Regions from separate parts of the Viridibacillus sp. FSL R5-0888 genome, predicted to be linked through region 2. Evidence: riboswitches for the same ligand, from Rfam matches in the RefSeq annotation. Region 2 holds a riboswitch; each other region holds the start of a gene.
What was found. Region 2 has a riboswitch for cobalamin ahead of MKY02_RS11525 (energy-coupling factor ABC transporter permease). Riboswitches for the same ligand answer to the same signal wherever they lie in the genome.
Positions count from the first base shown of each region.

Region 1 (4,675 bases), 490 kb from region 2:
AACGTACATTCCTTATCCATATCAAGTGCGTCCTTATACTCTATATCCCCTGTATACGCATTTGTTACACCAAACTTTACTGTTCCCTCGAATTGTTGGAATCTATCCCAATCAAATTTATCTAGCTCGTTTGGAATTATATTGTAAGCAAAGTTTAATCCAAATAAACTTCTTTCTCGCAAAAAATTACGAACGCCTATATAGCGTTTGTCATGACGATAATTAACAAGGACGCGAAGTGAACGCTCTTTTTGCTCTGACACATAAGAACAGGCATTAATAGCCCCTGCTGAAATACCGACAACATGTGGCATCATAATCTCTTCATCTAAAAAAGCATCGAGGACACCTGACGTAAATAACGTACGGAATGTTCCGCCCTCAAGTACTAAACTTGTATCCTTCACATTGACCTGCATTAAATCACTCTTTCACTATATTTCTATTATTATTTTATCATATCACTTGCATCTAGAAAAAAGCTAAAACAGTATATTAATGCTTGGATTCAAATTTCTTTTCATCCGCTTTTCTTTAGTTTTATCAACATATGTTAAAATTCATTGTTGTTTTTACATAAAAAATAGAGTTGTACCTAATATATTGGCCAACTCCGATATCTATACCTTTTATCGTGATTTGAATGTTTAAATAAACTCGTTCTTTTGTTAAATTAACGAATAAGATCGTACAGCATATTTTATGTTCCAAGAAGGAGAATAAAATAAGTAATTGCGTACATTGGAAGTGCAATTGAAGTAATTATATACATTGTCATTTCGCCTTTAGAAAGTCTTCTTTTCCACTTAGTTAATTTAAGATGCCTACAATAAATTGCGCTAGAAATGAATATTAATAAGAAAGCTAATTCCATAATGTTCTCTAAAATGGTAATCAAATACTCAACTCCTTTTAGGTATTGCACTAAGAGAACTATTCTATAAAATTTTTCAAAAACCTTTATATTTAGGTAATTTAAACTTCTTTCAATCAAAAACATTTTTAGGCTTTGTTCATCTGTATCAAATGCAATTGTATCACTTTAATAATTTCGAAGATATTTCGTTGCGATCAATTTCTCATTATCTATAGAGATCAAGCCAAATAAGCTTTAAGTTGAATATGCTTCTTAATTAGCCAAAAACAACAATCAAGTTAAACAGATTCAATTATAAAGAAATAGGGCTACCCTCAAAGGCCGGTATTCACCGACTTTCTGGACAGCCCCTTTTCATACTACCGTTACTTCACTTTCACGCTAAGTTTGCTACTTTTATTTCCTGCTAGATCCTTCGCATAAATTGATAGTTTAGTATTTGCTTTTTGTTTTTTGATTTTCACACTGAAATTTCCTTTGCTTGATGCTTTAGCTGAGCCAATTTTTTTATGTTTACTATTGTAGATTGTAATTGTTGCTTTTGCTTCAGTTATACCTTTTACTTTTGTAGTTTTCGATGTGATTTTAGATACTGTTGGTTTTTTTGGTGCAATTTTATCTTTTACAATAATTGTTTTTGATACGCCTTTATTACCTACTGTATCTTTCGTTTTTACGACTAATTTTACGTTTGCTTTTTGTTTTGTAATCTTCAGCGTATAGTTACCTTTGCTACTTGCCTTTGTTGATGTAAGTAGTTTAGAGCCTTTATAAATAGAAACTGTTGCTTTAGCTTCTGTAGTCCCTTTTACAGTAGTTGCTTTGTTTGAAATTGTTCCTACTATAAGTTTTGTTGGTCCAATTTTATCTAGTACAGTAATTGTTTTTGTTACACCAGCATTGCCAGTCTCATCTGTAGTCTTTACTACTAATTTCACATTCGCCTTTTGTGCAGGAATCTTTAACGCGAAAGTTCCTTTATTGTTAGCTTTTGTTGATGTTAGAGGTTTAGTTCCATTGTATATTGAGACTGTTGCATATGCTTCTGTTGTTCCTGTTACTGATGTTGTTTTGTTTGAAATTGTTCCCACTGTAAGTTCAGTTGGGCCCTCAGTATCTGGATTTTCCACTGGTGGATTAGTATCTGGTATTTCACCAGCTGCTAATCTCGCAAATGTTGATTTTCCATTCAATGCGTCTGCTAACGCAATGATTACTTGTTCAGTAGCCATTAAGTTTGTTTTAGAATCTTTAATCATCCATTTAAACGAACCATCTTCTAATTGATAATCATCAATCATTTTTTCAAGAATGTTAACTTTTTTACCGTCTTTTTCATAGCTCCATTTGTCAGCTGTTAAATCTTCTCCAGCTGTAGCTAGTCCCATAATAATACTTGCCATTGAGTTTGAATTATCTACAAAACCATCTTTTTGATATTTTGCATGAATACCATCTACTGCTTTTTTAATAGACTCGTTAATTGTTTCATTGGACTTATCAGTATTATTTAATAACGTTAATGCAGTTAAATTCCAACCTGTTACATCTAAGTCATCAGATGAACCAAATCCAGAGAATAATCCTGAATTATTTTGTTTCTTTAAAATTACTTCTAAATGTTTGGCTTTATCATAGTCTGCATTTGCTAAGCCTAGCGCAATTGATGCCCAAGATTCACCGTATGCTGTGAAAAAACTACCATCAGCCTTTTGTTTGTTTTGTAAATCTTCAACAATGTTGCGTTGTCCAAGATTTGTTGGATCTAATCCTAGAATATATGCACCAATAATAGTACCTGCGTCTTCATTTGAAGTGCTTGAAGTAGCCGCTTTTGGTTTCATCCAATAAGATTGTTCACTAGTAACTTCTGAGCCCTCTGCCCACTTGTAGTTTTTAATATCCATGCCTAGTGCATACATTGCGGATAATGACCAGTAGCCACTGTGGGAACTGATTACTCTAGAACTAATAGTTTGGTTGTTTATAATATAATATTGTTTTGCCTTCTCTAAAGAGTTCACTAGTTTTTCTTTGATTACTTGTGGTGATGTTGTTTGAGAAGTATGGTCTTCATTGTTTACTACCATATTATTTTCAGCTTGAGCTGTAAACGGCGATAATAGTGATAGTAGCATAACAAAAGCTAACACCATACTAGATGAACGTTTTAACATTTGAATTCCTCCGATTTTATTTAGATTTGTTGGATTCGGAATTCGGCTTTTTCATGCTAGTCGACTATTTAACTCTTACTCATATATTAAATGTTGGAAATTAAAAGTTCTTAACAATGAAAAAAGCTATTTCTCCATAGAGAAATAGCATAAATACAAAGAAATATAGGACAACAGTATTGTCTAATATAGATTGTTTTGCCGTAATCTCACTTTATTCCGAAGAGTAGATATACGCTATGAATTAGATAGGTCTCCTGGCTTATGCATCAATTTACTTTAAGGACCTTCCCGTATAAAACAGTGGTATTTCCTTATTTCATCAGCATTTACAGTTGCGGATACAGCTTCGGCATTTCACCGAATTCCCTTTTATGTATGTACTACATCTAATTCTGGCATACAATATTCACTTAATATAAACTTATCATAATATTGGAAATTAATCTATCGCATTATGATTAGTTTTTGATATTTTACTCATAACACATCAAATAATTATACAAATAAAGAAAGAAACGTATGTGTATTTATTTCAAAATTGTATTTATCGATGAATCTTTTAATATGTTAATCACATAATTCCTGTTACACATGTTAAAATTGAATTAATATCCTTTTTAAAAGCATGTATGGTTGAAGGAGGGATGAATTGTTTAATGTTGGAGATATGCTAATAATTATTGTCATTGCTTTAATGATATTAGGTACGATTTCTTTTATGCTATTTATTAGAAGAATCATTATAAATACAACTCCTAAGAATGAATCTACCGAACTAAATGAAAAATTGGATAAGATTATCATGTTATTGGAAAAGCAGTCTAAATAATTATTATTCAAAATACAAAACTAGCTGTTGTATCTAATACTAAATTCAACAGTTAGTTTTTAAGTTCATTTAATCCCGCTTTGATAATAATGGACGATTATTGTACCAAATAACTTCTACTGGAATATCGAAAAATGAAGAAAGCTTTTCACTTGTTAGCATATCGATTGTACTTCCAGAAGCAAATACTTGGCCCTTTTTTAATAATAATGTTTTCTGAAAAACCGGTAGAATTTCTTCAATATGATGTGTGACATAGATTATTGTTGGTCCGCTTTCTAAAGCTGCAATTTCACCAATTGTTTTTAACAATTGTTCTCTAGCTATGAAGTCAAACCCAGTAGCAGGCTCGTCTAATATGAGTAACTCTGGATCATCCATTAAGGCACGACCAATCAATATTCTTTGCTTTTCTCCTTGCGATAAAGTTTGATAATCACGATCGGCGTATTCAATACTCCCTAGTTTTTTCAATATACTTATTGCCTTTTCCCGAATAACCGGTGTTGGCTTTTCATATAGACCAATCGAAGCAAAAGCACCTGAAAGAACGATTTCAAATGCACTATCATTGGGATTTAATTTTTGTTGAAGTCCTGATGATACGAGGCCAATCTTCCTTCTAAGCTCTTCTCCTAAAACGGATTTCCCAAATGTTCTTCCTACTACCTTTAAATCACCCTTTGTCGGAAAATAATAAGAACATAGCATATTCAACAAAGCTGATTTGCCGGCTCCATTTAAACCGTACAATACCCAATGCTCCCCTTTTTCTATTTGCCAATTAAT
Region 1 is NZ_JBBPAU010000001.1:2,814,781-2,819,455, forward strand. It holds gene MKY02_RS14055 (patatin-like phospholipase family protein) at 1-419, opposite strand, end outside; gene MKY02_RS14060 (Ig-like domain-containing protein) at 1,243-3,054, opposite strand; cobalamin riboswitch at 3,284-3,462, opposite strand; gene MKY02_RS14065 (DUF4083 family protein) at 3,707-3,886, shown strand; gene MKY02_RS14070 (ABC transporter ATP-binding protein) at 3,956-4,675, opposite strand, start outside.
Region 1: another riboswitch for cobalamin. It lies ahead of MKY02_RS14060 (Ig-like domain-containing protein); the one in region 2 lies ahead of MKY02_RS11525 (energy-coupling factor ABC transporter permease).

Region 2 (4,675 bases):
GCAGTCTAGCTGTAATAAAATCTGGCTTTGTTGTTGGGATTTTCAAAAGAATATTATGGTTTGGTGTATATTCCATAGTGCCTTTATCTCCAACTACATCAGCTAATGTCATCATTTGTTTTGGTGTAAACCTTTTATTTGCAACCCCAGGGCTTACGGCTAATTCGAAAATAGATTCCATTTCTTGCTGTACAAAAGTAGTTTGAGTTTCCACTTGCTGACCCGTTACACGAGTTAATGCATCTAATGCCATTTCAAATGAGCCAATTTTAGGTTTTGGTTCTGTTTTTACAACTGACGGTTGCTTAGCTCTTACTAAAGCAGGTGCACTATCAATAATTTGACTACGCTGAATGCCGGTTTCTTGGTCCATTGCCCACGGTTCTGCCTCTTCTTTCAAACGTTGATGTGGTTTTAGTGGTTGTTTTTCAGCATTCAATGTGTATTTTCTTTGGTAACCACGAGGCGTAATCATTTTATTATCATACAAAAATGTCGATGAATTACCGATGACAACTGTCGTTAACATACCAATATCATGATTTAACATATCTTTTAAATTAGTGATGATGATATTTTGTCGATCACGATAAGCGCTTTTCACTAAACCTACTGGTGTTTCAGGTGAACGATACTGTAATAAAATACGTTGCGTTTCGACAATTTGTCGTGTACGACGACCACTCCGTGGGTTGTAAAGAGCTATTACAAAATCCGCCATTGCCGCAGCTTCCACACGTTTTGCTATTAAATCCCATGGAGTTAGGTGGTCACTTAAGCTGATCGTACATGAATCATGCATGACCGGTGCGCCAAGTAAAGAAGCACAAGAGTTAATAGCGGAAATGCCAGGAATAACTTCAATTTCAACACCGGTTGCTTCTGTCCATCCCTTTTCTATTAACACTTCATAAACTAGTCCGGCCATACCGTACACACCTGAGTCACCACTTGAAATGACCGCTACTTTTTTACCATTTTCAGCTTGTCTTACGGCTTCTTGAGCCCGAGAAACTTCTTCAGTCATACCGGTACTGATGACAGATGTATTACTATCAATTAGATCTTGAATGAGTTCAACGTACGTTTTATAACCGATAATAAAATCACTTTCTTGCAGTGCTTCAACTGCCCTAGTTGTAATATGTTTAAAATCTCCTGGACCAAAACCAACTACATAAAGTTTGCCAAGTTGCGACATTCAAACATCTCCTTTTCGTTACATCTAACTATTTGTTTTTCGAAATACCTTTAATCGCTCCTGATGTAGGGTTTTTCGTCATGTTGCCATTTAATGTTTGGTAGACGACATGAGGTGCAACTTGCTGATCCATACATTCGCGAACAATTTGACGGCCAATTTCAGGAGATTCTGCTTGATACCAAGTACCTTGTGGATACGCAATAACGACACAGGCATCTTTGCAACGTCCATTACAGCGAGTTCGAGTTGTATGTATTTGTTCGTCAACCCCAAGCCTAGCAATCTCATCCCTTACTGCCAGCGTTACTTCTTCGCCGCCCTTTTTCAAACAGCTACTACCATTACAAATGAGCAAATGGCTTTTCATTCTTTCTAAATTCCAAGTTGTCATCGTGATCCTCCCATACTGTGTTCATCATTTTTTATGAAAAATCTATGGAAATAGGGTAAATTGGCAACTAGTTATTTATTTTGGTAAATAAAAAAACCTTAATTCAAAGAATTAAGGTTTAAAAACTAGATTATTCAGACAACACATCAAAATAAATAAGCATCGTCCACTGTAGCCTTCACCTTTCCCTCCGAAAAGTATCGTTCATAATTATAAAAGCAGGTTTCCTGGCTTACGCGTCACTTTACTTTGATCTCTTCCCAGTATTTTACCAGTGAGTGTTATCATTTCATCAGCGTTACAGTAGCGGGGGCTGCATCGGATTCTAACCGATTTCCCTATTATCCTACATGTTCAATAAACCAAACATGTCGGCACTTTTAAATTTGATATTCAATTGTATTATTCAGTAAATTCTAAATCTGTAACTATCATATACTAAATTTTACTAGATTCAAATAGATTTTTTTATGAATATTATCTTGACATAATTTAAATTCTACATTTACACCTATATAAAGTTATTAAAAACAGTTATATCTACCTTACTACTCAATTTCAATATTTTTGAAAATTCCATAAAAAAATCTAGTAGAAAGAAAATTCTCATGATACACTATATTCTGAAATCAAACAATTCAATAAACTTTATGGTGTTAAATTAGCGTTTAACTTAAAAGGGAAGTCGGTGTTAATCCGACGCGGTCCCGCCACTGTGTTGAGGAGTTTTGCTACATTATGTCACTGTCAATAGACGGGAAGGCTGTAGCAAAATGAGGATTCTAAGCCAGGAGACCTGCCATAAAGTGAGGAACTGTTTCAACCTACGAGGATGGGTGTGAAAGTGAGTAAGTCTTATTTTTTGATGACTTTTCCTTCACGCACTTCTTTCTATGAAAGAAGTGCTTTTTTATTTGCAAACTGGCTGTACGCCCTATCCAGAGAGGTATTTCATAGGAGGTGTTATTTGTATATAACTGTATATCTAGTAAAAATACATAAATAAAAGGGAGAATAATATGAATAAGTTAAAATCAATATTTAACTGGAAAATGATTTATTTTTTAGCATTTGTCATGATTGTTCCAAATCAAGCATTTGCCATGCACATTATGGAGGGATTCTTACCTGTAGAATGGGCTATCTTCTGGTGGGCAGTAACAATTCCATTTTTGATAATTGGATTCCGTTCAATACGTAAAACAATTAAGGAAAATCCAGATACTAAAATGATGCTTGGCTTATCTGGTGCTTTTGCTTTTGTTTTATCCGCACTTAAAATCCCATCTGTAACTGGTAGTTGTTCTCACCCTACTGGTGTAGGTTTAGGAACTGTATTATTTGGGCCATTTGCAATGAGTATTGTAGGTTTTATTGTTCTTTTATTCCAATCATTGCTTTTAGCTCATGGTGGCTTAACAACACTTGGTGCTAACGCATTTTCAATGGCAGTCGTTGGTCCACTAATTGCTTACGCTGTTTACAAAGGGGCTTCTAAAGCAGGTTTATCCTTTGCATTTGCTGTATTTTTGGCTGCAACTTTAGGTGATCTTGGTACTTACCTTGTCACTTCTATTCAATTAGCACTTGCATTCCCTTCTGAAATCGGTGGAATCTCTGCCTCTTTCACTAAATTTAGTAGTATTTTTGCTTTAACGCAAATTCCTTTAGCTATTTCTGAAGGTATTTTAACTGTGGTCATTATGAATTTCTTAAAAAAATACAACGTAGCTGAGCTAAAAGCACTTCGCGTCTTCACAAAAGGAGCTGAACAACGATGAAAAAGAATTTAATACTAATCTCAATCGTTGTCATTCTTGCTATTTTCCCTCTTTTCATTCAAAAAGGGGCTGAATTTGGAGGAGCTGATGGTGAAGCTGAAGCTGCCATTGGCGAAATTAATGCTTCGTATGAGCCTTGGTTCTCAAGTATTTGGGAGCCACCAAGTGGTGAAATCGAAAGTCTATTATTCTGCCTTCAAGCAGCCATTGGTGCTGGTTTTATCGGTTACTTTGTTGGTCTAACAAGAGGTAAATACAAACGCAAAGATAATGTGAATAACAAAGAGGGTCAAATATAAGATGCTTCTTATTGATAAATATGCTTATATGAATCGTTGGCAGCATATTCATCCAATAGAAAAAATGGTATTCACCTTTTTTCTGATGTTATTTTCGTTAACTGTGAAAGATACACTTGTATCACTCATCACATTCACTGTGATGAGTGCTTTTACAATTTTAGGTGCGAAAATTCCTTTTAAATATTATTTCAAGTTATTATTAGTGCCTAGTTTTTTCCTATTATCGAGTATGCTTACAATATTAATTTCAGTTTCAAGCAATCATAGCTTAAGCCCCTCTTCACTTTGGACAACTGAATTTTTAGGATTTCATATTTTTATTACAGAAAATAGTGTAGAGACAGCAATCCAATTATTTTTTACAGTGCTAAGTAGTATTAGTTGCTTATATTTCTTAACATTGACTACACCCATCCATGATATTTTACATGTATTACGTAAGCTGAAAGTACCAGCATTATTAATCGAATTAACTGAAATAACATATCGCTTCATTTTCGTTTTTTTAGAAACATCACTTAAAATTCATCAAGCACAAAATTCTCGTCTTGGTTATTTTACTGTGAAACAAAGTATCCACTCATTAGGTTTACTTGTTTCCACTTTATTTGTCCATGTATTTCAACGTTCTAAAGAATTAATAATTGCAATGAATTCTCGGTGCTATACGGAAGATATAAAATTATTAGAGGGTGAGTATTCATTTTCTAAAAGAAACTGGGTATTAATTGGACTCATTTCTTTTAGCATTGTCTCTGTTTATATTCAGTTTGGAGGAAGTCTAAATGGATGAGCTTTTTTTTGACATACAACATCTTACACATAGCTATCAAGATGGGACGATTGCATTAAACGAGCTTTCTCTTTCTATAAAAAAAGGTAAGAAAATTGCACTACTCGGTAATAACGGAGCTGGTAAATCTACATTATTTCAGCATTTAAATGGGATATTGCAACCCACTTCAGGTGAGATATATTTTAAAGGAGAACGGATGGA
Region 2 is NZ_JBBPAU010000001.1:2,320,146-2,324,820, forward strand. It holds gene cobJ (precorrin-3B C(17)-methyltransferase) at 1-1,201, opposite strand, end outside; gene MKY02_RS11520 ((2Fe-2S) ferredoxin domain-containing protein) at 1,230-1,595, opposite strand; cobalamin riboswitch at 1,796-1,985, opposite strand; cobalamin riboswitch at 2,230-2,413, shown strand; gene MKY02_RS11525 (energy-coupling factor ABC transporter permease) at 2,615-3,376, shown strand; gene MKY02_RS11530 (energy-coupling factor ABC transporter substrate-binding protein) at 3,373-3,675, shown strand; gene cbiQ (cobalt ECF transporter T component CbiQ) at 3,677-4,471, shown strand; gene MKY02_RS11540 (energy-coupling factor ABC transporter ATP-binding protein) at 4,464-4,675, shown strand, end outside.

Region 3 (4,675 bases), 1.6 Mb from region 2:
AAAATATTTAATCCTGCAAAAATAGATGTTTCTGACAATCCAAACACATAAATTCGAAAAATCCCAATGATGAGAGAGGACAGAGCGATAGCAATTGGACCTCCGAGCAATCCACTGAGTAAGATACTAATAAAACGACCATCACTAATAATATCATTTTGGTAATGTACAGCCGTGCCCATCAAAAGTAAACCGGTAAGTCCAGCTACAAGACCGACAATCCAAGGTTGCAGCTCAATAAAACTATCTTGATAAGGTTCTAAAGACTCGTATAACCAATATGAAAATATAACAAAAGTAAATAATATCGAAAAATTAATGACTAATTCGAGCAACATATAGATTCTCTCCTACCATTTTATCCCTCCATTATAACATCCAATTTTACAAGGAAAATGAAAATAATTATGCATTCGCTATAAAACGACAAAAGGTAGTTCGAGCGTGTGATTTTAAAGAATTCACTGTTTGTCCTAAATTTACTTACACCTTGAAAAAACAAGCGAATCTAACCTATAATAAGAAGGTTATATAAAGAATGGAACGGAGGCCCATAAGTATGACTAGTGAACTTAAAGCACCCGTAAAATTAAAGTTAAAAACGACAATTCGACAATCTGAAGCAGAAGCAGCTGAAACTTATGAGCTTTGGTCAGAAGGTACGATAGTTCAAAAAAGGGACCAAACGTACTTACAATATGAAGAAGTTCAAGAAGATAAACATATTCGTTCAACTTTAAAATTCGGTAATAATGAGGCAGTTATTCTTCGAAATGGTGATGTGAAAATGCGTATGCCATTTTTACTTAATCATGAACAAAACGGCCATTATGATAGTGAATTCGGTGCATTACCAATCGTGACGTATACGAAGGACATGCTATTCGAACCGCATGACAGTAAAATGAGCGGACGATTTTATTTAAACTATGATTTAATCATTGGTGGACAATCAGTAGGCGATTATACTTTAGAAATTAATTACTCGGAGGGAAAATAATGAACGCAGTAGAACAAGTGCAACACGCGATTAAAGAAGCGCTTCTTGCAGCAGTATCAAAAGCAGGTCTTTTAGAAGATACATCAACATTGAATATACACTTAGAAACACCAAAGGATAAGACGAATGGCGACTATGCAACTAATATTGCTATGCAACTTACAAAATTAGCGAAAAAACCACCTCGTGCAATCGCTGAATCTATTATTGAAAACCTTGATACTACAGGTACTGCTATTGAGAAGATCGACATCGCAGGTCCTGGTTTTATGAATATTGTGCTACGCAAAGACTATTTGGCAGAAGTAATCACAACTGTTTTAGCGCAAGGTACAGAATATGGACGTTCACAAGCTGGCGCTAATGAAAAAGTACAAGTTGAATTTGTATCAGCTAACCCAACTGGTGACCTTCATTTAGGACATGCCCGAGGAGCATCTGTAGGGGATTCATTATGTAACGTTCTAGACTTTGCAGGATATGATGTCTCACGTGAATACTACATCAATGATGCAGGTAATCAAATCAATAATTTAGCAGCATCTTTAGAAGCTCGCTACAAACAATCGTTAGGCTTAGATGCTTCTATGCCTGAAGACGGTTATCATGGTCAAGATATTATCGATATCGCAGGTAAATTAGCTGCTGAGTTTGGTGATTCGATTCTAAGTAAATCAGATGAAGGACGCTTTGAATTTTTCCGTGAGCATGGCTTGAAATTAGAGCTTGGTAAATTACAAAAAGACTTAGCAAACTTCCGTGTAGACTTTGACGTTTGGTATTCTGAGACATCACTTTATAAATCAGGTAAAGTTGAAACGGCTCTAGAAAAACTTCGTGCGAATGGTCATGTATTTGAAGAAGAAGGCGCTACTTGGTTCCGCTCGACAACATTTGGCGACGATAAAGATCGCGTACTTATAAAAAATGATGGCTCTTACACATATTTAACACCAGATATTTCATACCATGAAGATAAAATTCAACGTGGATTCACTAAACTTATCAACATTTGGGGAGCTGACCACCATGGCTATATCCCGCGTATGAAAGCAGCAATCGAAGCACTTGGTTATGATCGTGACACATTAGAAGTTGAAATCATTCAAATGGTGAACTTAATGAAAGACGGCGAAAAAGTGAAAATGAGTAAACGTACAGGTAACGCGGTTACTTTACGCGAACTTGTTGAAGAAGTTGGCTTAGACGCAGTACGTTATAACTTTGCAATGCGTGCAGGTGATTCACATATGGACTTTGACCTTGACCTAGCTGTTAAGCAATCAAATGAAAACCCTGTTTACTATGCACAATATGCACATGCTCGTATTTCTTCAATCTTGCGCCAAGCAAAAGAACAAGGATTAGCAGCATCTAAAGAACATTTAAATCTTCTTAATGCAGAGAAAGAAATTGATGTCTTGAAAAAAGTAGGGGACTTCCCACAAGTTGTTGCGGATGCTGCGAAGAATCGCACACCACACCGTATTACTAACTACATTCAAGAACTAGCAGCAACTTTCCACAGCTTCTACAATGCTGAAAAAGTATTAGATGCTGATAACAAAGATCGCTCAGAAGCACGTTTATCTCTAATTACAGCAGTTCGTACTACAATCGCCAACGCACTAAAACTTATTGGCGTATCAGCACCTGAGAAAATGTAATGACAGAAATACCCTTTTAGCTACTGAGGTTGAATAAGCTTGTGAATCTAAGAGGTACTTATAAAAAGACTATTTCTCACTGAATAAGTGTGGAATAGTCTTTTGGTTTTTATAAAGAACAAATGAAAGAAAAAAATTGCGCTAGTTAAAGATAAAATAGCTAGACTTCATCGATTCATGTCACAATGTGTTATTGCTAATAGTTCCACCAAGCCTAGTAACATCTTGGACAAGTATTTAATTTTCTGTATAATTGAACACGATGTAATAACAATTGTATATTGTGAAACATGATGGTTCTTTACTTTGATTCAGTAAAGAGAAAAGGGAAGTCGGTGTAAATCCGACGCGGTCCCGCCACTGTATGTGTGAGTAAGTCGTAATTTGTCACTAAAGTATAACACTTTGGGAAGGCACGGCAAGCTGTGATCACGAGCCAGGAGACCTACCAACATGGAGACCACCAATTAGAACTACGCGGATAGAAATGGTGTCAGTAAAAGTGCATTTTAGTACAGCTATGTATATATTCACTGTCATCGTATCTCTCGTCGTAAAACGAGAGATTTTTTTATGAACAAGGAGGAAATGTAAATGAAGAAAATATGGCAATTTTGTTTAGTGTTTGTTTTAGCACTAGGCGTATTAGTAGGCTGTGGCCAAACGGAAGATACGAAGAAAAAGGAAAATAGTGAATCAGCGACAGAGCAACAGGTAGCAGGGTATCCATTAACAGAGACTGATGCACTTGGCAATGATGTGAAATTTACAGAAGCACCAAAGAGCATTATTACATTGGTACCAAGTAACACAGAAATTCTTTTCGCGTTAGGATTAGAAAAAGAAATTATTGCTGTATCGGATAATGATGATTATCCTAAAGCGGCAACGAAAAAAGAAAAAATCGGTGGGATGGAATTTAACGCCGAGAAAATTATTAGCTTAAATCCAGAAGTTGTTTTTGCACACGAAACACTTTTAGGTACTTCTGAAGCAGGTCTCCAACAATTACGTGATGCAGGATTGAAAGTTTTCGTTGTAAAAAATGCTGAGAATTTTGATGAAACGTATAAAACAATTGAACAAATAGGCCACATTACAGGTAAAGCAGATGAGGCTAAGAAGATTACTGATGATATGAAAGCAAAAGTAAAAGAAGTACAAGTTAAAGTGAAAGATGTAAAACAAAAATCAGCATTCGTCGAAACAACAGACGAACCTAATATTTACACTGCGGGTAAAGATACATTTATGCAAGAAATGTTTGATCTAGCTAATATTAAAAACGTCACAGCAGATCAAACAGGCTGGTTCCAAATTGACTCTGAGGAAATTGTGAAACGTAATCCAGATACAATTATTGTGAAATACAACCATGTGAAAAATATTGTCGAGAAGGTGAAAAAACGCCAAGGATTTGATAGTATCACAGCTGTTAAAAATGATGCAGTTGTTCAAGTTGATGCGAACTTAACAAGCCGTACAGGTCCTCGTCTTGCTGAAGGATTAGAGGTCATTGCAAAAGCAGTATATCCAGAGGCTTTTGAGTGAGGAAAACCATTTTAGGGTACACCATAGCCTTTGTGATTTTAATTGTTAGCATTTGGCTAGGTGTATCAATTGGTTCTGTAAAAGTACCAATTAGTACGTTATGGAATACGGCAGCGGATCCAACAGCGACGAATATATTGTGGAAAATACGCATGCCGCGTGTTGTGCTTGCAGGGTTAGTAGGAGCCTCACTGGCCATTGCGGGCGCTGCTTTCCAAGGATTGCTGAAAAATCCTCTCGCCGATCCGTATACGTTAGGAGTGTCATCTGGTGCCTCGGTAGGTGCTGTGGTGACGCTCTTTTTCGGCATTTCGACCCCTATTTTTGGTATATACACATTACCAGCCTTCAGCATGCTAGGGGCCTTATTGGCGATGATGGGTGTAATGGCTTTTGCACGATTAGTTGATCGAACTATGAAAATGGAAACGCTGATTTTAACAGGGATTATCGTTAG
Region 3 is NZ_JBBPAU010000001.1:3,892,216-3,896,890, reverse strand. It holds gene MKY02_RS19300 (GGDEF domain-containing protein) at 1-338, opposite strand, end outside; gene MKY02_RS19295 (DUF1934 domain-containing protein) at 560-1,000, shown strand; gene argS (arginine--tRNA ligase) at 1,000-2,667, shown strand; cobalamin riboswitch at 2,945-3,134, shown strand; gene MKY02_RS19285 (helical backbone metal receptor) at 3,262-4,218, shown strand; gene MKY02_RS19280 (FecCD family ABC transporter permease) at 4,227-4,675, shown strand, end outside.
Region 3: another riboswitch for cobalamin. It lies ahead of MKY02_RS19285 (helical backbone metal receptor); the one in region 2 lies ahead of MKY02_RS11525 (energy-coupling factor ABC transporter permease).